One region of the Ferrovibrio terrae genome, then DNA from elsewhere that is predicted to be linked to it. Evidence: predicted binding sites of a transcription regulator. Region 1 holds the regulator's gene; each other region holds the start of a gene.

Region 1 (7,901 bases):
ATGAAAACCGGGCCGTTGAAGCCGCGGTTTTCGGACTCGGGGGAAAAGGACTCGTCGATATCGGTCATGCTGCTGGCACTGCAAAGGGTTCAAGACCGCTGAGCCGGAGCTGCGGCGGAATGGTCGGGATGCGGCGCGGCTTCACGCCCTGCACACTGTCGGCGATGGCCCTGATATGATCGGGCGTGGTGCCACAGCAGCCGCCGACGATATTCAGCAGGCCGGACAGCGCCCATTCGCGCAGATGGCCGGCCGTCGTATGCGGCTCTTCGTCATATTCGCCGAACTGGTTGGGCAAACCGGCATTGGGATAGGCGCTGACCGGCACATCGGCCACGCGGCTCAACTCGGCGACATAGGCGCGCATCAGGTCGGCACCGAAGGCGCAGTTCAGGCCGACTGAAAACGGCTTGGTGTGACGCAGGCTGTTCCAGAAGGCTTCCGTGGTCTGGCCTGACAATGTGCGGCCGGACAGATCGGTGATGGTGCCCGAGATCATGATCGGCCACTCTTCACCCAGCTCGTCGAACAGCTCGTAGACGCCGAAGGCAGCCGCCTTGGCGTTCAGCGTGTCGAAGATCGTCTCGATCAGCAGCAGATCGGCGCCGCCTTCAACCAGCCCACGCGCCTGCTGCCTGTAGGCGTCTTTCAGTTCATCGAAGGTGACATTGCGGAAATCCGGCCGGTTCACGTCGGGCGACAGCGAGGCCGTGCGATTTGTGGGTCCGATGGCGCCGGCAACGAAACGCGGCTTCGACGGGTCCTTCGCGGTATATTCATCGGCCGCGAGGCGGGCGATTCTGGCACCTTCGCGATTGATGTCATCGACAGCCGCTTCCAGATGGTAATCAGCCTGGCTGATCGTGGTCCCGCTGAAGGTGTTGGTTTCGATCAGGTCAGCGCCGGCATCGAGATATTCGCGATGCACCTCGCCGATCACATCAGGCCGCGTGATGTTGAGGAGGTCGTGGTTGCCCTTAAGGTCGCTGTTGGCACCCTTGAAGCGTTCGCCGCGATAGTCGGCCTCGTTCAGCTTGCGCCGCTGCAGCATGGTGCCCATCGCGCCATCCAGCACCAGGATGCGGTCCTTTGCCGCTGCCTTCAGCGCCGCGCGGCGTTCCTTGCGTTGCTCCGGGGTATCGAACATCAGGCCGCCACCTCGCCGGCAATCGCCGGCTTCGGCCGCACACCCAGCACATGGCAGATGGCGTAAGTCAGGTCGGCGCGGTTCAGCGTGTAGAAATGGAATTCGTCGATTCCGGCAGCGAGAAGCCGGCGGCACTGCTCGGCAGCGATATGCGCCGCCACCATGCGCCGCGTCTCGGGATCATCGTCCAGACCATCGAACTGGTCGGCCATCCAGGCCGGCACGCTGGCGCCACAGGCGGCGGAGAATTTTGTCACCTGGCGGAAATTGGTGACCGGCAGGATGCCGGGCACGATCGGAATGGTGATGCCGGCCGAACGGGCGCGGTCGAGGAAACGGAAATAGACATCCGTATCGAAAAAATACTGCGTGATGCAGCGCGTCGCGCCAGCATCGGCCTTGCGCTTCAGATGTTCCAGCTCGATACGCGGTGAGGCCGTATCGGGATGACCCTCGGGATAGCAGCCAACGCTGATCTCGAAATCGGCGATCTTCTTCAGGCCCGCGATCAGATCGGTGGAATTGGCGTAGCCCTGCGGATGCGGCTGGAAACCGCCGCTGCCTTCCGGGGCATCGCCACGCAGCGCCACGATATGGCGGATGCCGGCCTGCCAGTAATGCTGCGCCACCTCGTCCACCTCGCCCTTGGAAGCGCCGACGCAGGTGAGATGCGCGGCCGGCTTCAGGCCGGTTTCGTTGAGGATGCGGACGACTGTGTTATGCGTGCGCTCACGCGTCGAGCCGCCGGCACCGTAGGTGACCGAAACGAAGCGCGGACTGAGCGGCGCCAGGCGCATGACGCTGCGCCACAGGCTCTCCTCCATTTCCGGCGTCTTGGGCGGGAAGAACTCGAACGAGACCTTCAGCGGGCCCGAGCGCCGCGCGGCATGGGCATTGGGTTCGGTCAGCGTGGTCATGCGGCAGCACTCTTCTGTGAAATGGCAGTCACCGGGACGCCGCGCTTGGTGGCGCGCCAGACATGGACGGTCAGCGGATGGCCCGGCAGCGCGGTGACCGGATCGAGGTCAAGCCCGGCCGCAGCGCACCAGGGGCGCAATTCGGCATCGGCAAAGCCAAGGCGGCGGTGCGCATGACGGGCGCGCAGGTCTTCCAGGTTATGCGGTGCGAAATCGACTATCACCAGGTGGCCGCCGGGCGTCAGCACGCGGGCGGCTTCCTGGATCGCCTTCTGCGGTTCGTCGGCGAAATGCAGCACCTGATGGATCACCGCCGCATCGATGCTGTTGCTGTCGAGCGGCAGGGCATACATGTCGGCCTGACGAACCTGGCAATGCTTGATGCCAGCACGTTCCAGGTTGCTGCGTGCAATGCTCAGCATGTCACGGCTGCTATCGACGCCGAGGCCGCGCTTCACTTTCGGGCTGAGGATTTCCAGCAGCCTGCCGGTGCCGGTGCCGATGTCGAGCAGATCGCCGATCGGCTGACCGCCATCCAGCATCTTCAGCACGGCGGCCTCAACCTGGGCTTCATCAATATGCAGCGAGCGGATCGCCGACCACTGGGCGGCATTGTCGCGGAAATACCGTTCGGCGGCCTCGGTGCGGGCGCGCTTCACGGCGATCAGCCGCTCGGCATCGCGCGCCAGAATGGGGTCCTCGGCCGGCAGCAACGTGGCCAGCGCACGGGCCAGCGGCGCACCGGCCAGCCGATCGCCCACGCGATAGAAAGCCCAGGTGCCTTCCGGCACACGCTCCAGCAGCCCCGCCTCGCAGAGCAGTTTCAGATGTCGCGAGACGCGCGGCTGACTTTGGCCCAGAATCTGGGTGAGCTCTGACACCGTGAGCTGGCTGTCGGCGCAGAGCGCCAGCAGGCGCAGCCGCGTCGGCTCGGCGGCAGCCCGCAAAGCGGCCATCAGGACGTCCAGGGTAAAGCTCGGCTCGATGTTCATGGACTATATATAAACATATCTTTATGTATTTGTGTAGAACTAAATCGCGTCATAAAAAGAATCATGGCCTTCATAATGCAGCCGGGCTATGAATTCGCCTCGCTAAAGCCTTATTCGGAATGCAAAAGACTATTAATCTCCACAGCTTAGCTGGTTGCCACATGCCCCTTCCCCTGACCGTTTCACGCCGCCTACTGCTTACGGCCCTGGCCGGACTTGCGCTTGTCGCTGCCGGCCCCGTCCGTGCGGCCCAGGCCGCGGCGCCCGACCAGTTCATCCGCGAGGTCGGCACCGACACGCTGAAGGCGCTGGGCGACCGCTCATTGACCCAGGAAAAACGCGAAGGACTGGTCCGCACCCTGCTGACCAACCACCTCGACCTCGATGCGGTCGGCCGCTTCTGCCTTGGCCGCTACAGCCGCGGCATCACGCCCGAACAGAAGAAGGAATACGACGCGCTGTTCGAGGACTACCTCACCAAGGTCTATGCCCAGTTGCTGTCGCAGTATAACGGCGAAACGCTGGAAGTCCGCGACGGCGCCAAGGCAGCCGGCAGCGAGAGCATCGTTGAATCGCAGATCAATCGCCAGAGCGGCCCGCCGATCCGTGTCGAATGGAAGACGCATGAGAAGGACGGCAAGCCGCGGGTCACCGACGTGATCGTGGAAGGCGTGTCGATGGCCTTCACACAGCGTCAGCAGTTCGAATCGGTGATCCAGAACAATGGCGGTAAGATCGATGCCCTGTTCGCCGCCATGAAGAAGCAGATCGCCGGCCGCCGCTAAGCCACGGCTTCTCCAAAAACGAAAAAGCCAGCCGTGGTGAACGGCTGGCTTTTTTTATTGGTCAGCGTTGAGCTCAAGCGCTCGACTCAGGCACTCATTGCCGGCGTGGCGGTCAGTTCCAGCGCATAGCCGGCCGAACGCACGGTGCGGATGACGTCCGTCTCGCCGTTGCCGTTCAGAGCCTTGCGCAGCCGGCGGATATGCACGTCGACTGTGCGCTGCTCGACATAGATATCGCGCCCCCAGACCGCATCCAGCAATTGATCGCGCGACAGCACGCGCCCAGGATGCTCCAGGAAATAACGCAGCAGACGGAACTCGGTGGGGCCGAGATGAATATCGCGACTGTTACGCGTCACCTTGTGGGTGGCGACATCCATCACCAGCCCGCCATAGGTCAGCACCTCTTCCGCCAGAGCCGGACGGATGCGGCGCAACACGGCGCGAATGCGCGCCAGCAGTTCGCTGGGCGAAAACGGCTTGGCGATATAGTCGTCGGCACCAGCATCCAGGCCGCGCACGCGGTCGGCTTCCTCGCCGCGCGCCGTCAGCATGATGATCGGCACATTACGGGCATTGGGATCGCGACGCAGCTGGCGACAGACTTCCAGCCCCGACAGGCGCGGCAGCATCCAGTCGAGCAGGATCAGGTCCGGCATATGCTCGGCCACCTTCAGCAGGGCCTGCTCGCCGTCCATCGCTTCGTCGACGGTGTAGTTTTCCTTTTCCAGATTGTAGCGCAGCAGCGCCAGTAGCGCTGCCTCGTCCTCGATGACAAGGACGCGCGGCTTGATTGCGATATTCATCGCTGGCCTCCCGGCACATTGACCACCGCGTAGGCGGTATCATCCCCCTTCGGGCGATCTTCCTTGGGCATCTCACCCAGAACCGTGTAGTGGATCAGCTCGGCGATGTTGGTGGCATGATCGCCGATACGCTCGATGTTCTTGGCGATGAACAGCAGATGCGTGCAGGGCGTGATGGAGCGCGGATCTTCCATCATGTAGGTCAGCAATTCGCGAAACAGGCTGGTATAGAGGTCATCAACCTCTTCGTCTCGGGCCCAGACCGCGTCAGCCTTGGCGGCGTCGTCGGTGATATAGGCGTCCAGCGTGTCCTTGATCAGGGCCTGCACCAGGGCAGCCATGCGCGGGATGGCATGTACCGGCCGCACCAGCGGCGCCTGGTTCAGCGCAACCGCGCGCTTGCCGACATTCTTGGCATAATCGCCGATACGCTCAATCTCCGAGGAGATACGCAGCGCCGCGACAATTACGCGCAGATCGGCGGCCATCGGCTGCCGGCGGGCCAGCATCTCAATGGCAAAATCGTCGACCTGGTTGCGCAAGGCATCGATCTTGGCGTCGCCCTGCACAACCTCTTCGGCCAGTTTGCTGTCACGCTTGACGATGGCATCGACCGCGGCAGCCAGCTGCGATTCCGCCAGTCCGCCCATCTGCACGATCAGGGTGGAAAGCTTCTTCAGCTCGTCGTCGTAACGCTGAACGATATGTTGCGGCATTTTCTAAATCCTCACTCTGCTCAGCCGAAGCGACCGGTGATGTAACCCTGGGTCCGCTCATCCTTGGGATTGGTGAAAATCACCCTGGTGTCGTCGGTTTCGACCAGGTTGCCCAGATGGAAGAAAGCGGTCTTCTGCGAGACGCGCGCGGCCTGCTGCATCGAATGCGTCACGATGACAATGGTGTACTGCTCGCGCAGTTCGTCCATCAGTTCTTCGATATGCGCAGTGGCGATCGGGTCGAGCGCCGAGCAGGGCTCGTCCATCAGGATCACTTCCGGTGCCACGGCAATGGCGCGGGCAATGCAGAGGCGCTGCTGCTGGCCACCGGACAGGCCAGTGCCGGATTCCTGCAGTCGGTTGCCAACTTCCTTCCACAGACCGGCCTGCTTCAGCGATGTCTCGACGATATGGTCGAGATGCTCGTTGTTTTCAGCCAGGCCATGGATGCGTGGACCGTAGGCGACATTCTCGTAGATCGATTTCGGGAACGGATTCGCCTTCTGGAACACCATGCCGACGCGGGCGCGCAGTTGCACGACATCGACCTTGCTGTCGTAGACATTAAGCTTGTCGAGCGTGATATCGCCGATGACGCGGCAGTCTCGGATCGTGTCGTTCATCCGGTTCAGGCAACGCAGGAACGTCGATTTTCCGCAGCCGGACGGGCCGATGAGCGCCGTGACCGAACGGGCCGGAATGTCGAGATCGACGTCATGGAGCGCCTGCTTCTCGCCGTAGAAGACGCCGACCTTGCGCGTCACCATCTTGATCTCGATCTCGGACTGGCGGAGATCGTTATGCGTACCATTCTGCATGAGAAGTCCTTATGGGCTCCAAGGGGTGATTTACAGCGCGAGCGATGCCAGGACCTTACCAGCGACGCTCGAATTTCTTGCGCAGCAGGATCGCCGCCAAATTCATCAGCAGCAGGAAAACCAGCAGCACGATGATCGCCGCCGAGGTTTTCTCGACAAAGCCGCGCTCGGAACTGTCGGCCCACATGAAGATCTGCACCGGCAGCACCGTGGCGGCATCCACCGGCGTTGTCGGGATATCGACGATGAAGGCGACCATGCCGATCATCAGAAGCGGTGCGGTTTCGCCCAGTGCATGGGCCATGGCAATGATCGTACCCGTAAGAATGCCGGGCATGGCCAGCGGCAGCACATGATGCAGCACCACTTGCAGCGGTGAGGCGCCGAGGCCGAGTGCGGCCTGCCGGATCGAAGGCGGCACGGCGCGCAGGGCGGCGCGCGATGCAATGATCATCACCGGGAGACTCATGAGGGCCAGGACCAGGCCGCCGACGAATGGCGCCGAGCGCGGCATCCCGAAGAAGCCGATAAAGACCGCAAGGCCGAGCAGTCCATAGACGATTGAGGGCACGGCCGCGAGGTTGTTGATGTTGACCTCGATCAGTTCGGTCCAGTGGTTTTTCGGCGCGAACTCCTCAAGGTAGATCGCCGCCATGATGCCGAGCGGGAAAGCCACCAGCAAGGTAACCAGCAGGGTATAGAAGGAGCCGACCACTCCACCCCAGACGCCAACCAATTCCGGCTCTCGGCTATCCGCGCCGGTGAAGAAGCGGAGATTGAACTGCAGGTCGAGATCACCCGACGCCTTCAGGCTGTCAAGCCAGCGCACCTGGCTATCCTTGACCCGGCGCTCCTCTTCAGGGGCTGTGGTATCGACCTGGCGCTTTACGAACATGTCGATATCCGACGAGGTCGGCAGCCAGACCGAAATGGTCTGACCGATCAGCGATGGATCGGCCACGATCATACGACCAATCTGGGATTCGGCACCGGCGCTGACCAGGGCCTGCAGGCGGCGACGCTCGCCACGGCTCTGCACATCCGGGAACTTCTTCTGCAGTGCGTCCAGGATTATGGCGCCGTAGTTGCCCTGCATGATCTTGCGCACATCGGTAGTGCCGGCCGGAGCAATCTGTTCAGCGCTGAGCTGCAGATCGAGCCGGACGTGCGTCTGGCGAAAGGCGGTGAAGCCATTCGAGGCGATCGTGAACATAAGGATCGCAAGGGCTGTCAGGGAAAACAGGATCGCGGACAGACCAATCATCTTGAAGCGGCGTTCGGAGGCATAGCGCGCCTTCAGCCGTTTGTTTGCCGCATCGGTCATGTGAATGCCCGGCGTCAAGGCAGCGGCAGCCTGCTGACGCGGCATGGTATCGGCGAGGATGTCAGTCATACTGTTCCCGGTATTTCTTGACGATGCGCAGGGCAACGATGTTGAGGCTGAGCGTGACGATGAACAGCACCAGGCCAAGTGCGAAGGCCGCAAGTGTCTTGGGGCTGTCGAATTCCTGATCGCCGACCAGCAGTGAAGCGATATGCACCGTAACCGTGGTGACTGCGGCCAGCGGATTGGCCGTGATATTGGCGGCCAGGCCGGCCGCCATCACCACGATCATGGTTTCGCCCAGCGCGCGACTGAAGGCGAGAATCACCGAAGCTGCGATGCCGGGCAGTGCGGCCGGCAGGATCACGCGCTTGATGGTCTCCGATTTCGTGGCGC
Region 2 (7,901 bases), 460 kb from region 1:
AGGCGCATGCCCGGATCGCGGCTGATCGGATACAGGCCCGAGATATCGAAGCCACGCTCGTTGAGGAAGCGGATCGTATCCATGTAACCCGGCATGCCTTCATAGATGTTGATGATCGAGGCTTCGGTCTGCATGGCGACGACATTGCGTAGCGTGGTTGCGGCACCCTGCACGACTTCCAGGTCAAAGCCCTGCGTGTCGAGCTTCAGGTAGGGCCTGCGGAATCCCAGCCGCTGCTGCAGTACCGGAAACACTTCGTCCAGTGGGTAAACGGCCACCGTCTCGACATGCTCGGGTTCGTTCAGGCCATCGAAATCCGGTACGCCGGAATTGTCCGGCGTCAGGAACGAGCTGAACTGGTCGGATTTCATCACATGGATCGGGAGGCTGCTGCGGCTGCTGCCCAGCGCATGGCCGACGATCTCCCAGCGCGGATCTTCGGCGGCGCGCTGCTGCAGGATCGTCACATTCCGGCTGACCGGCTCGAATGACACAATGGTGCCAAGGAAGCCGACCTTGTCGCGCAGGAAGTCGTGATATTGACCGACATTGGCGCCGACATCGAAGACGCAGTCGATCTGCAGGAAGCGGAACAGCTGTCCGAGATGAATGGCGAAATCGCGGTCCTTCATATCGCGGAGCGGCACGATGTCGTAGCCAAGCGCGCGCGAGGTGTTGCGGATCCAGGTTTTCAGGGGGCGAAGCATCATGGGCAATGTGGCTCGGGTTGGATGAATGGGTTGAAAACGCCAGTCTGGCCTGCCGGTATCTGAAGCAGAAGTGACCATTGGGTGGCAGGTCCGCTGCCGGTCAGGCTTGGTTGCGGCAGTGATTGGCGGTATACGGAGCAGCCTTTTCTTGGAACCCCCGCCCCATGTCCGCCCCGCCGGTTCGCATCCAGCCCTCCGTTTTCATTCTGGTCGCCATGTCGGCGCTCGGGCCGCTGGCGCTCAACATCTTCCTGCCCTCGATGCCGGGTCTGGCGAAGGAACTCAGCGTCGATTACGGCACGGTCCAGCTTACGCTCACCTTATTCCTGGTCGGCCTCGGTATGGCGCAGCTCATCTATGGCCCGATCAGCGACCGCTGGGGCCGCCGGCCGGTGCTGCTCTGGGGACTGGGCATCTACTGTGTTGGCAGCATCGCCTGTGCGCTGGCACCGTCGATTTTCTGGCTGATGCTGGGCCGCGGCCTGCAGGCGATCGGCGGCTGTGCCGGGTTGGTACTGGGGCGCGCCATCGTCCGCGATCTGTACGAACGCGATCGTGCCGCCGCCATGATTGGCTATGTCACCATGGCGATGTCGCTGGCGCCGATGCTGTCGCCAGCGCTTGGAGGCTATCTCGATACGCTGTTCGGCTGGCGCACCAGCTTCGCGTTTTGCAGTCTGGCCGGCGTCGCCATCTTTGTCTGGGTCAGCCTGACCCTGCCGGAAACGCTGGCGCAGCGCGGACTTGGCGAGGGTGCCGGGGCATTGTTGCGCGGTTATGGCGAGCTGCTGCGCTCGCCGGTTTTTTGCGGCTATGTGCTGCAGACCGCGTTCACCTCAGGTGTATTCTTTGCCTTCATCGCCGGCGCGCCGTTCGTCGTCGTCACGGTGATGGGTCATCCGGCTTCCGACTATGGCCTGTGGTTCATCGTGGTATCGCTCGGTTATCTCACGGGTAACTTCTTCACCGGGCGTTTCGCTGTGCGGCTTGGCGTCGATCGCATGCTGGCTTGCGGTGCCATAGTGCAGCTCTTTGGGACCGGCGCGCTGGCGCTGACCAGCTGGCTCGGCGCGCTCAGCCTGCCGGGCATTTTCCTGCCGATGACGGTGGTGGCGCTGTCGAATGGCCTGGTGCTGCCCAACGGCATCGCCGGCGCGATCTCGGTCAATCCGCGGATGGCGGGCGCCGCCGCCGGCCTGTCCGGCGCGCTGCAGATGACGACCGGTGCCATTGCCGCGATGCTTGTCGGCAACGGCCAGGATCATGATCCGAGCCAGTATCCGATGATCTGGACGATGCTGGGCTGCGGTATTCTCTCGCTACTGGTTTTCGTACTGGCCGCGAAATTCCGCACCAGCCGCCCCTGAATCGACACTGCGTCCGGCCATGGATGCGATAAACCCGCATGGTTCGCGGCTCCGAATCGCCCGGGAGTGCGAGAATCCGCATGCCTAGCGGTTTTTTTCACATTCACCGATGGGCAAAACCCGGAGGCGGTGCTATGGAGGATTCGGGAACCAACTCCCGATTCGTTCAAAAACCAATATCTGACGCACTCTGAGGAGAGAACCATGGCTAAAGCAGCCGCCGCCGCTAAGACGGTTACCGTGACAGCGAAGCAGATCGCCCAGGCACTGGCCGAGAAGCATGAGCTGCAGAAGAAGTCGACCATTGCGCTGTTCGACGATTTCTTCGCGGCGATCACCAAGTCGCTGAAGAAGGGCGAGCGCGTCCGCATGGGCGATATCGGCATCCTCCAGGTCCGCAAGCGCGCTGCCCGCATGGGCCGCAATCCGCAGACCGGCGAGCCGATCAAGATCAAGGCCTCCAAGAAGGTTGCCTTCCGCGCCTCCAAGGTGCTGAAGGAAGCGATCTGATCTCTCCCGCAAGGGTGAAATGATCGAAGGGCCTGCCGCACGGCAGGCCCTTTTTCTTTGCCTGCAGCATGTCTGGCAGCGCTGTAACCGAACCGTCATCTGGGTCATGGAAAATTCACGGGACACCGTGATTTAAGCGATTCATCTTCCCGGCCAACGATTTGCACTTCCCCGCGATTCGTCGAGCAGGTCACCGATGAACATGGCGCTGATGCCGGCCCATTACCGCACCATCTGGATTTCCGACATTCATCTCGGAACCCGTGGCTGCAAGGCCGACCTGCTGCTCGAATTCCTGAAACACACCGAATCCGACACGCTCTACCTAGTCGGTGACATCGTCGACGGCTGGCGGTTGAAACGATCGTGGTACTGGAACCAGAGCCATAACGACGTGGTGCAGAAGCTGCTGCGCAAGGCGCGCAAGGGCACCAACGTGATCTACGTGCCCGGCAATCATGACGAGGCGCTGCGCGACTTCATTGAGGGGGCGGGGCTGCAGTTCGGCGGTATTACCGTGCAGATGGAGGCCATCCATCAAACCGCGGATGGCCGGCGTTTCCTGGTCACCCATGGCGACCATTTCGACGGCATCGTCAGTTGCGCCAAATGGCTGGCGTTGCTGGGGGATGCCGCCTATGGCTTCGCGCTCAGCCTGAATACCTGGTTCAACCAGCTGCGCCGCCGCATGGGTCTGCCATACTGGTCGCTCTCGGCCTACCTGAAACACAAGGTCAAGAACGCCGTCGCCTTCATCTCGGAATACGAGCAGGCGATTGCCGAGGAGGCGCGCCGCCGCCATGTCGATGGCGTGGTCTGCGGCCATATCCACCATGCCGAGATTCGCGACATCGACGGCATCCTCTACTGCAACGACGGCGACTGGGTGGAAAGCTGCACCGCCCTGGTCGAGCATTCCGACGGCCGGCTGGAGATCCTGCACTGGGCCTCGCTGCGCGAGGATCTGGGCCAGTTCCTGCCCGTTGCGGCCGATCATCCCGATGCGGATTACCTCCCGGTGCCGGCAGGTCCGGCCCCGGTCGTCGCTGACTGACGCCCCGGTTGGCCTCAGGCGGACCGCCACAACCTTGCCGATGATTGAAAATTCGGCAAATTCTCGCAAGATTCGCCCTTCCATAACCCCTTAACAAAGCTGGGCAGGGAGGAATTTGCTTGATATTCTCAGGGCATGGGAGTGCTTGATTCTCTACTGGGGGCTATCGGCCTCGGCGGTAAACAGGAAGCCGTCAATATGCGCCAGACCGCATCGGGGATGCGCGTCGGGGATATTGTCGTGGGCTCGGGCGCCAAGGCCGAGAACGGAAAGATGGTTTCCGTGCATTACGCCGGGTGGATTTGGGAAAACAACAAGCCCGGCCGCATGTTCGACAGTTCTTACAAGCGCGGACAGCCCTTTGAATTCGCCCTGGGTCAGGGCAAGGTGATCAAAGGCTGGGACGAAGGCGTCCTCTACATGAAGGTCGGGGGCAAACGTGCCCTGCTGATCCCGTCCTATCTTGGCTATGGCGCGCGCGGCAACGGCCGCATCATCCCGCCGGGCGCCACGCTGTTTTTTGAAATTGAACTGGTCAACGTCCGCTGACGGATCGTCTGCGGTCGGTTGAATGGCGCCGCGCCACGCTGCTGCCTTAATGCGGCGGCAGGTTGCCCGCCGTTATCATTCGTCCGCACATTTTTTCATGAACAGGGAGCTGCTTTCGATGTCGTTGTCTCGCCGTGCTTTCGCCAGCCTCGCCGCTGCTGCCGCCCTTCTGGTGGCTCTGCCTGCCACTGCGCAGGAAAAGACCACCGCGTCGGGTCTGCGCTATACCGACACCAAGCTTGGCAACGGCGCGACCGCGCAGCCCGGCCAGACCGCCACCGTGCATTACACCGGCTGGCTCTATATCGCTGGCGAAAAGGGCCGTCAGTTCGACAGCTCGCGCACCCGCGGCCAGCCATTCTCCTTCCCGCTGGGCGGCGGGCGCGTGATCAAGGGCTGGGATGAAGGCGTGGTCGGCATGAAGGTGGGCGGCCAGCGCACCTTGATCATCCCACCGCAGATCGCCTATGGCGCACAGGGCGCCGGCGGCGGTGTGATCCCGCCGAATGCGACGCTGATATTCGATGTTGAACTCATGGATGTGAAGTAAACACTTCACGGATTGCGCAATAAAAAAACGGCCGGCCAGGAAATACCCCGGGCCGGCCGTTTCTGTTTGTGCGATCTGCAGTGTTGCGTTACGCGGCCTTGGCCAGGTTGCGCAGCACATAATGCAGGATGCCGCCGTTCTTGTAGTAATCGATCTCGTCAAGCGTATCGATGCGGCACAGTACTTCGATGGTCTGGGTCGAGCCGTCGGCGCGGGTGATGGTCACCGGCGTCTTCATGCGCGGTTTCAAGCCGACAGCAATACCGGAGATGTCGAACTTCTCCGAGCCGTCGAGCTTGAGGTCGAAGCGGGTCATGCCGTTGAGGAACTGCAGCGGCAGCACGCCCATGCCCACCAGGTTCGAGCGGTGGATGCGCTCGTAGCTTTCGGCGATCACGGCCTTCACACCCAGCAGGATGGTGCCCTTGGCCGCCCAGTCGCGCGAGGAACCGTTGCCGTATTCCTTGCCGGCCACGATCACCAGCGGCGTGCTGGCAGCCTTGTACTTCATGGCAGCGTCATAGATCGACATCACCTCGCCATGCGGCATGTGCTTGGTGATGCCGCCCTCGGTGCCCGGCACCATCTCGTTCTTGATGCGGATGTTGGCAAACGTGCCGCGCATCATGATCTCGTGGTTGCCGCGACGGGCGCCATAAGAGTTGAAGTCGGCGTAATTCACCTTGTGGTCCATCAGGTACTTGCCGGCCGGACCATCCTTTTTGATCGAACCGGCAGGCGAGATGTGGTCCGTGGTGATCTTGTCGCCCAGGATCGCCAGCAGACGGGCGCCCTTGACGTCGGTGATCGGCGCCGGCGTCGTGCTCATTCCCTCGAAATACGGGGGATGCTGCACGTAGGTCGAGGCGATGTCCCAGCCATAGGTCTGGCTGCCATCGACCTTGATCTTGCGCCAGTTCACGTCGCCCTTGAAAACATCGGCGTAGCGCTTCTTGAACATCGCGGGCGTCACGTACTTGCGCACGGTGGCGGCGATTTCCTTGTTCGAGGGCCAGATGTCCTTCAGGTAGACCGGCTTGCCCTTCTTGTCATGGCCGAGCGGTTCGTTGGCCACGTCCATGTTCAGGTTGCCGGCCAGCGCATAGGCCACCACCAGCATCGGCGAGGCGAGATAGTTCGCCTTGGTCAGCGGATGGACGCGGCCTTCAAAGTTGCGGTTGCCCGACAGTACGGCGCCGACGACGAAGTCGTTGTCGGTGACGGCCTTCGAGATGTTGTCCGGCAGCGGGCCTGAATTGCCGATGCAGGTCGTGCAGCCGTAGCCGACAATCTGGAAGCCCAGAGCATCGAGATCCTTCTGCACGCCAGACTGTGCCAGATAGTCGGTGACGACCTGACTGCCCGGAGCGAGCGAGGTCTTCACCCACGGCTTGGTGGTCAGGCCCTTCTTGAGCGCATTGCGCGCCAGCAGGCCCGCACCCAGCAGCACACTCGGGTTCGAGGTGTTGGTGCACGAGGTGATCGCGGCGATCACCACGTCGCCATGGCCGAGATCAAAATTGGCGTTCTCGACCTTGGCGCGGAAGTCCACGGCGGTCTTCTTGCCATAGAAGTTGCTCATCGCATCCTTGAACTCGACCGCGGCGCGGCTGAGCGGCACGCGGCCTTCCGGGCGGGTCGGGCCGGCCAGCGAGGGCTCGACCGTCGAGAGGTCGAGTTCCAGCGTGTCGGTAAAGACCGGATCGACGGCCTTCGGGCCGCGCCAGAAGCCTTGCGCCTTGGCATAGGCTTCCACCAGCTTGACGCGCTCGGGGTCGCGGCCGCTGGCCTTCAGATAGGCGATGGTTTCGCCATCGACCGGGAAGAAGCCGCAGGTGGCGCCGTATTCCGGTGCCATGTTGGCCACCGTGCAGCGGTCGGCGATCGACAGTTCGTCCAGGCCGGGGCCGTAGAATTCGACGAACTTGTTGACCACGCCCTTCTTGCGCAGCATCTGCGTCACGGTCAGCACCAGATCGGTGGCCGTGGTGCCTTCCTTCGGCTTGCCCGAGAGGCGGAAGCCAACGACTTCCGGCAGCAGCATGGAGATCGGCTGGCCCAGCATAGCGGCCTCGGCCTCGATGCCGCCCACACCCCAGCCCAGCACGGCCAGACCATTCACCATGGTGGTGTGGCTGTCGGTGCCGACCAGCGTGTCGGGATAGGCAACTTCAGTCTTGCCGTCGATGCCGGTCCACACGGTCTGCGCCAGGTATTCAACGTTCACCTGGTGGCAGATGCCGGTGCCCGGCGGCACGACGCGGAAGTTGTCGAAGGCGGTCTGGCCCCAGCGCAGGAAGGCGTAACGCTCGCCGTTGCGCTCGTATTCCAGGTCGACGTTCTTCTGGAACGCGCCCTTTGTGGCCGAATAGTCCACCATCACCGAATGGTCGATCACGAGATCGACGGGCGACAGCGGATTGATCTTCTTGGTGTCGCCACCCAGCTTGGTCATGGCATCGCGCATGGCGGCGAGATCCACCACGGCGGGGACGCCGGTGAAGTCCTGCATCAGCACGCGGGCCGGACGGTAGGCGATCTCTCGATCCGAGCGCTTGTCCTTCAGCCACTGGGCGACGGCCTTGAGGTCGTCGACCGTCACGCTGCGGCCGTCTTCGTAGCGCAGCAGGTTTTCCAGCAGCACCTTCATCGAATAGGGCAGGCGGGTGAGGTCGCCCAGGCCAGCCTTCTCGGCGGCCTTGATGCTGTAATAGGCGTAGCTCTTATTGCCGACCTTGAGCGTGCGGCGGGTCTTCAGGGTGTCATGGCCCACCACGATCGGCACGGCGCGGGCGGCACCGATGCTCTTGCTCGCGGTCTTGGCGGGCGCTTTGCGGATGGCCGCCTTCTTGACGGCGCCCTTCTTGGTGCCAGCCTTTTTGATGGGGGGGGTCTTCTTGCGGGCGGCGGCGACCTTCCTGGCGGCCTTCTTCACCGCCTTGCGCGCAACGGCCTTCCTGGCGGCCTTAACCACCTTCTTGGCCTTCACAGCCTTCTTGGCGCTCTTGGCGGCCTTCTTGGTCTTGACCACCTTCCGGGCTGCCTTGACTGCTTTCTTGGCTTTCACGGCCTTGTTGCCCTTGGCTTTCGCCGGGCTCTTCGCCTTCGCGGCCTTGCGCTTAGTCTTCTTCGCGGCTGTCACGGGGCAATCCTTTCGTAGC
Region 3 (7,901 bases), 2.1 Mb from region 1:
ATCTTGGCCTTGCTGCCGAGCTTGCAGTTGTCCTTGCCGGCGTTGCAGTCGTAACCCTGCTGGGTTTCTTCCGCGGCGGCCTTCCAGATGCGGTCTTCCAGGCCCTTGATCTCGGACTGCAGGAAGCTCTTCACCTTCGGGTCGAGGCGATCCCAGGTCTTCACGTTCACGCCATGCATGACATGGCTCCAGCCCAGCGGCAGGGCATAGATATGCGTCGCCACTTCATACCATTTGGCCGAATTGCCCGACAGCGTGCCGGTGATGGCGCAATCGACCACCTTGTTCTGCAACGCCGGCACCACTTCGTTGAAGGCCAGTGTCACGCCGGTGCCGCCGAAGGCCTCGACGAATTCGGCCAGCGTGCGGTTACCGGTGCGCACCTTCTTGCCCTTCAGATCGGCCAGGCCCTTGATGTCACCGTTGCAGAACAGCACCTGGGCCGAATAGGGCCAGATGCCGAGCACCTGCACGCCGAAACGCTCGCGGTAAAACTTGTCATAGACCGGCTTGTAGGCATCGGACACCTTGCGGGCCATCTCGACATCCGGCGACAGGCCGGCGAGATCGACGGCTTCGTTGCGCGCGTCATCGGCGGCGACATAACCCAGCACGGTGGAGCCGAAGTCGATCACGCCCAGACGCATCAGGCGGAAGATTTCCGCACCCTTCAGGCCCATTTCGTTGAACGGCGTGATTTCCGCGGTGACGGCGCCCTTGGACTTCTCGCTGATTTCCTTGGTCCAGAACGGCTGCTCGTATTCCTTGTACTGGGTCAGATTGCCCCAGGCGCCGACCACTTTCAGCGGCGTCTTCGGCAGGTCCTGCGCCAGAGCCATACCGCTCAGCCCCATCGCAACGGCGCCGGCAAGCGCCAGCGTCTTGATCATGGATTTCATCTCTTCCCTCCGGTTGTGAATTGCAGATTTACAGGATCGCCAGGCGACTGTTCTTCAGATCGGTCACCAGCATGTGGCCCGGCGCATGGGTGATGCAGAAATCCGGTTTCACGGTGGCGATCACCGACTGGGGCGTGACGCCACAGGCCCAGAAGACCGGCAGTTCGTCGGCCTTCACCTCGACCGGGTCGCCGTAGTCGGGCTTCGCGATATCCTTGATGCCCAGCAGCTCGGGCTTGCCCAGATGCACCGGCGCGCCATGCACGGCCGGGAAACGCGAGGTGATCTGCACCGCGCGGATCGCGTCGGCGGGTTTGAGCGGGCGCATGGAAACCACCAGCGGGCCATGGAAGGGCCCGGCCGGCACGGTGTCGATGTTGGTGCGATACATGGGCACATTGGTGCCGGCACTGATGTGGCGCAGGTCGATGCCATCCTCGACCAGCGCTTCTTCAAATGAAAACGAGCAGCCGATCAGGAACGCTACTAGGTCGTCGCGCCACACGGCCTTCAGGTCGGGCACTTCCTCGACCAGCTTGCCGTCGCGCCAGACGCGATAGAGCGGCAGGTCGGTACGGATATCGAGGTCCTCGGCCAGCGCCGGGATCCGCGGATCGCCCGGCTCAGAGGCACCGATCAGCGGGCAGGGTTTGGGATTGAACTGGCAGAAGCGGAAGAAGTCGTCCGCCAGCGCCTTGGGCAGGATGGCCAAGTTGCCCTGCACGAAACCCGGGGCAATACCGGCGGTCTGGCCGCGATGTTCGCCGCTGCGAATGGCCAGCCGGGCCTCGCGGCCGCTGCCATAAATCTTACCCGACGCCATTGCGTTCATTCCGTCCTCCACTCTGCGGGTATCGCATCATGACGGATGGATGACTGTCCAATCGCGAGTTCGCATGGTGACCCATAAGAATTTCTTATGGGTCAAAAATCATACGACCGGAGATTACTTCTGCCTCTTTTCGCGCCGACGTGCTTCCGCCTGCGCCATCTCGCGCGCAATCTCGGTCACCGCTTCGGCCAGATAGCTGTCGGGTTTGACCGGATAGCAGGCATGGAAATTCAGATCGGGCAGATTCTGTTCCGCCTTCACCACACGCAGGCGCTTTTCCGTCAGTTCGCGCCGGATGATCAGCGGCGGAATCGCCGAGATACCGATGCCATCCAGTGTCATGCGGACGATGGTGGAGAGTGATGCATTGCCATACATCCGCAGTGCTGGCATGTCGTGACGCGTCATCATCTCGCGGATCGCGATATAGGGCCTGGTGTTGCGCGGATAGGTGATGATCGGCCAGCGTGCCAGAGTTGAGAGCGGCACCGGCTCGGCGCCCAGATCAAGCGACGGGCTGGCGACCCAGGCCAGTGGATAGCTGGATAAAGCCACATTTTTCATACGTGGTTCGCTGATCGGACCCAGCACGAAAGCGATATCGAGCTGATGCGCCAGCAGGCGTTCGCGCAGCAGTGGCGAAACATCAACTTCGATTTCCAGTGTCAGCGCCGGATAGACCGTGTGCATGCGCTCGATCAGTTTCGACAGCCAGGTATGCACAATGGTTTCGGCCACGCCGAGGCGCACGATGCCACGCATCGCCTTCTTCTCGCGCGCTGCATGCAGCAGGTCGGCATGCAATTGCAGCATGCGTTCGGCATAGGGCAGCAATTCATTGCCCTTCGAGGTGAGCGCGATACCGCGCGGCTCGCGATCGAAGAGTTTCACGCCGAGTTCGGACTCGAGCTGCGCGATACGCTGCGACACGGCCGGCTGCGTGGTGTTGAGCTTGTCGGCGGCGGCGCGGAAGCCGCCGAGATGGGCGACCCAGACGAAAGTTTCGAGATTGCGCAGATCGGCCATTGCTCGCAGCCCAGGGTTTTGCTGTCGGACTATAAGCCGGGCTTATGGGCCCTCGGCAAGGGCCGCGGCGCTGCTCCGGACTTGCCTATGAAACATTCGTATCATTATAAAATATAATAGCATCAATTGTTGCAAACCATCCCGGCCTGCGGTTCAATTACGCCATGCCGGAACTGATATCCGCCGATCCTTCTTTGAGCGACCGTATCGCCCAGGCCTTTCCCAGCCTGCCGCCGCAACTGCAGGCGGCCGCCCGTTTCGTGCTGGAGCATCCGGACGATGTGGCTCTGCTGTCGATGCGCGAGCAGGCGCGCCGCGCCGGCGTACCGCCGGTGACGATGACACGACTGGCGCGGCAACTGGGCTTCGCCGATTACGCTGCCTTCCGCGACCTGCAGGCCACGGCATTGCGTCGACCCAGCCATACGGCTGAATTCAGCCACCGCGCCGGCCGACTGCAGCAGCGCAAGGCGCAGAGCGGCGATGGCGCGCTGGCGACACAGATTGGCTGGGCTACCGCCGAGCATATCGCCGGTAGCCATGACGAAGCGGGCACTGCCGCGCTGATCGCAGCCGCGACGCTCATCGAAACGGCCCGCAAAGTGTATTTCCTGGGCCTGCGCTCCTGCCATGCCGTCGCCTTCCACGCACAATATGTGCATGGCCTGTTTCGCGACAATGGCGTGCTGCTGGATGGCGCCGGTGACACCGGTTTCGACGCGCTGCGCCACGCCGGTCCGGGCGACGTGCTGGTGGTGATCAGTGTCGAGCCCTATACCACGGCGGCAGTCGAGCGTACGGCTTATGCCGCCAGGCTCGGCATGGAGGTGGTAGCCATCACCGACAGCCGCGTGTCGCCGGTGGCAGCCCTTGCCCAGGCCAGCATTCTGGTACCGACCGACACGCCCTCATTCTTCCATGCCATCACGCCGGCCTTTGCCGCCGCCGAAACGCTGATCGCGCTGGTGGCTGCGCGTAGCGGCGAGCAGGCACTGAACGCCATCCGCAATGCCGAGCACCAGCTCGACGCCTTTTCCACCTACTGGTCCCGTCGCCCGCAGCGCAGAAAGCCGAAAGCATGACAAGCCGCATCCTGCATCGCTCGATCACCCACAGCTATCCGGTCGCCGTCGGCGGCGAAGGCATCCGCATCATCGATTCCAACGGGAAGCAGTATATCGACGCCTCGGGCGGTGCTGCGGTGAGCTGTCTCGGCCACGGCCATCCCGACATCACACGCGCCATGCATGAGCAGGCCGACAAGCTGGCGTTTGCCCATACCAGCTTCTTCACCACCGAGCCGGCGGAACGTCTCGCCGACGAGCTGATCGCCCATGCGCCCAAGGGCATCAGCCATGTCTACTACGTCTCTGGCGGGTCTGAAGCCATCGAAGCCGCACTGAAGATGGCGCGGCAGTATCATGTCGAGCGCGGCGAGCCGCAGCGCAAGCATTTCATCGCCCGCCGCCAGAGCTATCACGGCAACACGGTGGGTGCATTGTCGGTCGGCGGCAATGCCTGGCGCCGCCAGCAATTCGCCCCGATGCTGATCGAGGCGCATCATATCGCGCCCTGCTTCGAATACCGCGACCGCCGCCCCGACGAGACGCCAGAAGCCTATGGCACGCGCACCGCCGACGAGCTGGAAGCCAAGATCCTCGAACTCGGCAAGGACAGTGTGATCGCTTTCGTCGCCGAACCGGTGGTGGGCGCGACGCTGGGCGCGGTGACGGCCGCGCCGGGCTATTTCAAACGCATCCGCGAAATCTGCGACAAATACGGCGTGCTGCTGATCCTTGATGAGGTGATGTGCGGCATGGGCCGCACCGGCACGCTGCATGCCGTCGAGCAGGAAGGCATTTCGCCCGATATCATGACCATCGCCAAGGGCCTGGGCGGCGGCTACCAGCCGATCGGCGCCATCCTGCTGGGCCAGCATATTTTCGACTCCTTCAAGAACGGCTCCGGCTTCTTCCAGCATGGCCATACCTATCTTGGCCATCCCATGGCCTGTGCCGCAGCGCTCGCCGTGCAGGAGGTGATCAAGCGCGACAAGCTGCTCGACAACGTGCAGGCGATGGGCGCGCATCTGATGGACCGCCTGCAGGATCGCTTCGGCAATCATCGCCATGTCGGCGACATCCGTGGCCGCGGCCTGTTCCAGGCCATCGAACTGGTGCAGGATCGCGCCAGCAAGGCCACCTTCGATCCGGCCAAAAAACTGAATGCCCGCATCAAGCAGGAAGCCATGGCTCTCGGCCTGATGTGCTATCCGATGGGCGGCACCATCGACGGCAAGCATGGCGACCATGTGCTGCTCGCCCCGCCTTTCATCTGCACCAAATCAGATATCGACCTGATCGTGGAAAAGCTCGGCGAGGCCGTCGATATTTCGCTGAAGAGTGTTGCCTGATGACGCCTGCCATCATCGCCGTCGCCCCGAATGGTGCCCGCAAACTGAAGCCCGACCATCCGGCGGTGCCGCTGAGCGCTGATGAACTCGGCCTCTGCGCCGCGCAGTGCCTGGAGGCCGGCGCCACAATGATCCACCTGCATGTGCGCGAGCCCGGCAGCGGCAAACATTCGCTGGATGCCGATCTCTATCGCGCCGCCATCAGGGCGGTGCGGCGCGAGGCCGGCGATGACCTGATCATCCAAGCCACGTCAGAAGCCGCTGGCGTGTATGACCGCCACCAGCAGATGGCGGCGATGCGCGCCCTGATGCCGGAAGCCTGCAGTCTCGCCGTGCGAGAGATCCTGCCCGATGAGGCGGCAGACAAGGAAGGCAGCGCTTTCCTGACCGAACTCTACAAGGCCGGCGTGATGATGCAGTACATCCTCTACGCCGATACGGATGTGCAGCGGTTTCACGAACTGAAAGCGCGCGGCATCATTCCGGGCGACAAGCATTTCGTGCTGTTCGTGCTCGGCCGCTATACGGCAGGGCAGAAGTCCGAACCGGTCGACCTGCTGCCTTTCCTGCACGACTGGAGCAATACGGATGGCGATTTCGCCGTCTGTGCTTTCGGCGCGAAGGAGTCGGCCTGCGCCTTGACTGCGCTCGGCCTCAACGGCCATGCGCGATTGGGTTTCGAGAACAACATGCTGCTGAGCGACGGCAGCACCGCGCCCGACAATGCGGCCCTGATCCGCCAGACCGTGCAGGCGGCCGGCGTGATGGGTCGCAGCATCGCCGACGTGAAGACGGCGCGGGCGTATCTGGCGGCGCTGCGCTAAGCAGCGCGTTTCAGGCAGCACTCAGCGCGAAATCCGCTTCCGGCACCGGCGACGGCCGGCCGGCAAGTGCCGCCGCGATCACTTCGGCAGACCCGAACGCCAGCGTGAAGCCGAGCGCGCCATGGCCGACATTGAGCAGCAGGTTGTCGATTCCGCTGGCATTGAGGATCGGCAGGCCCTTGGGCGTGGCCGGACGCAAACCCGTCCAGGGCTCCATCTGCTGCCAGGTCGAAGCCTGCGGAAACGTTTCGCGCGCCTGCGCTACGAGCTGGCCCAGCCGGCGCGGATCGATGCTGTCATCGTTGCCGACGATATCGGCCATGCCGGCAACGCGCAGCTTTTCGCCCAGCCGCGCATAGACCACCTTGTAGTCCGTGTCAGTGATCGAGACGCGCGGCGCGGCATCGTCATTGGCGATTGGCAGCGACAGGCTGTAGCCCTTGATCGGATAGATCGGCAGATCGAGGCCGGCCGTGAGTCCGAGCCGCCGACTGGCGACGCCGGCCGCCAGCACATAGGCATCGGCCTCCAGCACCTCGCCAGCGGCGGTTTCCACACCGAGCAGACGCCGGCCGCTGCGCAGCAGGCGCCGCACCTTGGCGCCATAGACGAATTTCACACCGCCGTTGCCGCCTGACAGCAGGCTTTCGATGCCCTGACAAAGGCGGTACGGATCAGCAGCTTCCTCATCGGCCGTATATACGCCGCCGACTATGCGATGTGCGATGCCGTTCAGCGCCGGCTCCAGCCGCAGGCAGGCGTCGCGGTCCAGCACCTCCTGCACGCTGCCGCGCCGGCTCTGATACTCCACCTGTGCCCGCGCGGCCTCAAGGCTGGCCGCACTGCCCTGCACCACCAGCTTGCCCGCCTTGCTCCAGGCGAAATCGAGGCTGCGGATATCCTCTGCGCCATGCAGCACGGCGCGGCTCAGATAGGCCAGGCGCAGCAGCCTGTCAGTAGTGGCGAAGGCCTGTTCGCGCGTGCAGGCCGCCATGAATTTCAGCAGCCAGCGATACTGGAACAGATCGAAGGTGGGGCGGAAGCGCATCGGCGTGTTGCGCCCGAACAGGTATTTCGGCAGATCAAACCAGACGCCGGGACTGGCCAGCGGCGCCACATAGGAATAGCTCAACTGCGCGCCATTGGCGTGGCTGGCACCCTGCGCAGTGGTGGATGCGCGATCGACGATGGTGACGCTGTGGCCGTCGCGCGCGAGACGCCAGGCGGTCGTCATGCCCACCACGCCAGATCCGATCACCACGATATTCATGCGACGCTCCGCATCACTCAACGAATTGGTGCACCGCGAGACAAATGGCCTCGCAGCGGCCAGATCAAACTAGGTGGCCACGACCCGCACTGCCACTGCCGATCCGGCGGTTGCCCATTACATTGCGTTATGCCATGTCTTGCTCAAGTCGCCCTCCTGGCCGGACCCGCCATGCAACTGCGCCACCTTGAAGTCTTTCACGCCATCATGCTCACCGGCACGATCACGGCGGCGGCAAAACTGCTCAACATCTCGCAGCCGGCGGCAACGCGCCTGCTGCTGCGCGCGGAAGACCAGCTCGGCTACAAGCTGTTTGACCGCGTGCGCGGCCGCCTGCTGCCGACGCGCGAGGGTCAGGTGCTGCATGCCGAGAGCGAGCGCATCATCAGCGGACTGGACAACCTGCGCAAACTCTCGCGCAACCTGGGCGCCGCTACCAGCGGACATCTGCGCATCGCTGCCGCACCGGCTTTGTGCGTCGACCTGATCCCGCTGGCGATCACACGCTTCCGGCAGAAACATGCCGATGTCAGTTTCGAGGTCGAAAGCCGGCAATATGCTGATCTGCTTCGCGTGGTGCTGAATCACGAGGTCGATCTCGGCGTCGGCTTCGACATCCAGTCTCATCCCGGCCTCG

Evidence for each region. The regulator PhoB, encoded in region 1, activates phosphate uptake and scavenging genes when phosphate is short. The targets are predictions, from matches to a motif close to TNTCATAAAACTGTCA.
Region 2: a site for PhoB is predicted at 2,670-2,685, ahead of FNB15_RS10815 (UDP-2,3-diacylglucosamine diphosphatase). Genes of this name have one in related genera too.
Region 3: a site for PhoB is predicted at 1,762-1,777, ahead of FNB15_RS02780 (putative hydro-lyase). Genes of this name have one in related genera too.

The regions. Positions count from the first base shown of each region.
Region 1 is NZ_CP041636.1:2,683,891-2,691,791, reverse strand. It holds gene metH (methionine synthase) at 1-68, opposite strand, end outside; gene FNB15_RS20960 (homocysteine S-methyltransferase family protein) at 65-1,147, opposite strand; gene metF (methylenetetrahydrofolate reductase [NAD(P)H]) at 1,147-2,064, opposite strand; gene FNB15_RS13125 (ArsR/SmtB family transcription factor) at 2,061-3,056, opposite strand; gene FNB15_RS13120 (MlaC/ttg2D family ABC transporter substrate-binding protein) at 3,218-3,841, shown strand; gene phoB (phosphate regulon transcriptional regulator PhoB) at 3,928-4,647, opposite strand; gene phoU (phosphate signaling complex protein PhoU) at 4,644-5,363, opposite strand; gene pstB (phosphate ABC transporter ATP-binding protein PstB) at 5,384-6,130, opposite strand; gene pstA (phosphate ABC transporter permease PstA) at 6,237-7,574, opposite strand; gene pstC (phosphate ABC transporter permease subunit PstC) at 7,567-7,901, opposite strand, start outside.
Region 2 is NZ_CP041636.1:2,221,401-2,229,301, forward strand. It holds gene FNB15_RS10800 (FkbM family methyltransferase) at 1-710, opposite strand, end outside; gene FNB15_RS10805 (multidrug effflux MFS transporter) at 875-2,077, shown strand; gene FNB15_RS10810 (HU family DNA-binding protein) at 2,282-2,587, shown strand; gene FNB15_RS10815 (UDP-2,3-diacylglucosamine diphosphatase) at 2,784-3,641, shown strand; gene FNB15_RS10820 (FKBP-type peptidyl-prolyl cis-trans isomerase) at 3,777-4,190, shown strand; gene FNB15_RS10825 (FKBP-type peptidyl-prolyl cis-trans isomerase) at 4,309-4,740, shown strand; gene acnA (aconitate hydratase AcnA) at 4,829-7,525, opposite strand.
Region 3 is NZ_CP041636.1:578,544-586,444, forward strand. It holds gene FNB15_RS02775 (TRAP transporter substrate-binding protein) at 1-899, opposite strand, end outside; gene FNB15_RS02780 (putative hydro-lyase) at 928-1,731, opposite strand; gene FNB15_RS02785 (LysR family transcriptional regulator) at 1,846-2,757, opposite strand; gene FNB15_RS02790 (MurR/RpiR family transcriptional regulator) at 2,952-3,839, shown strand; gene FNB15_RS02795 (aspartate aminotransferase family protein) at 3,836-5,170, shown strand; gene FNB15_RS02800 (beta-keto acid cleavage family enzyme) at 5,170-5,994, shown strand; gene FNB15_RS02805 (D-amino acid dehydrogenase) at 6,005-7,264, opposite strand; gene FNB15_RS02810 (LysR family transcriptional regulator) at 7,436-7,901, shown strand, end outside.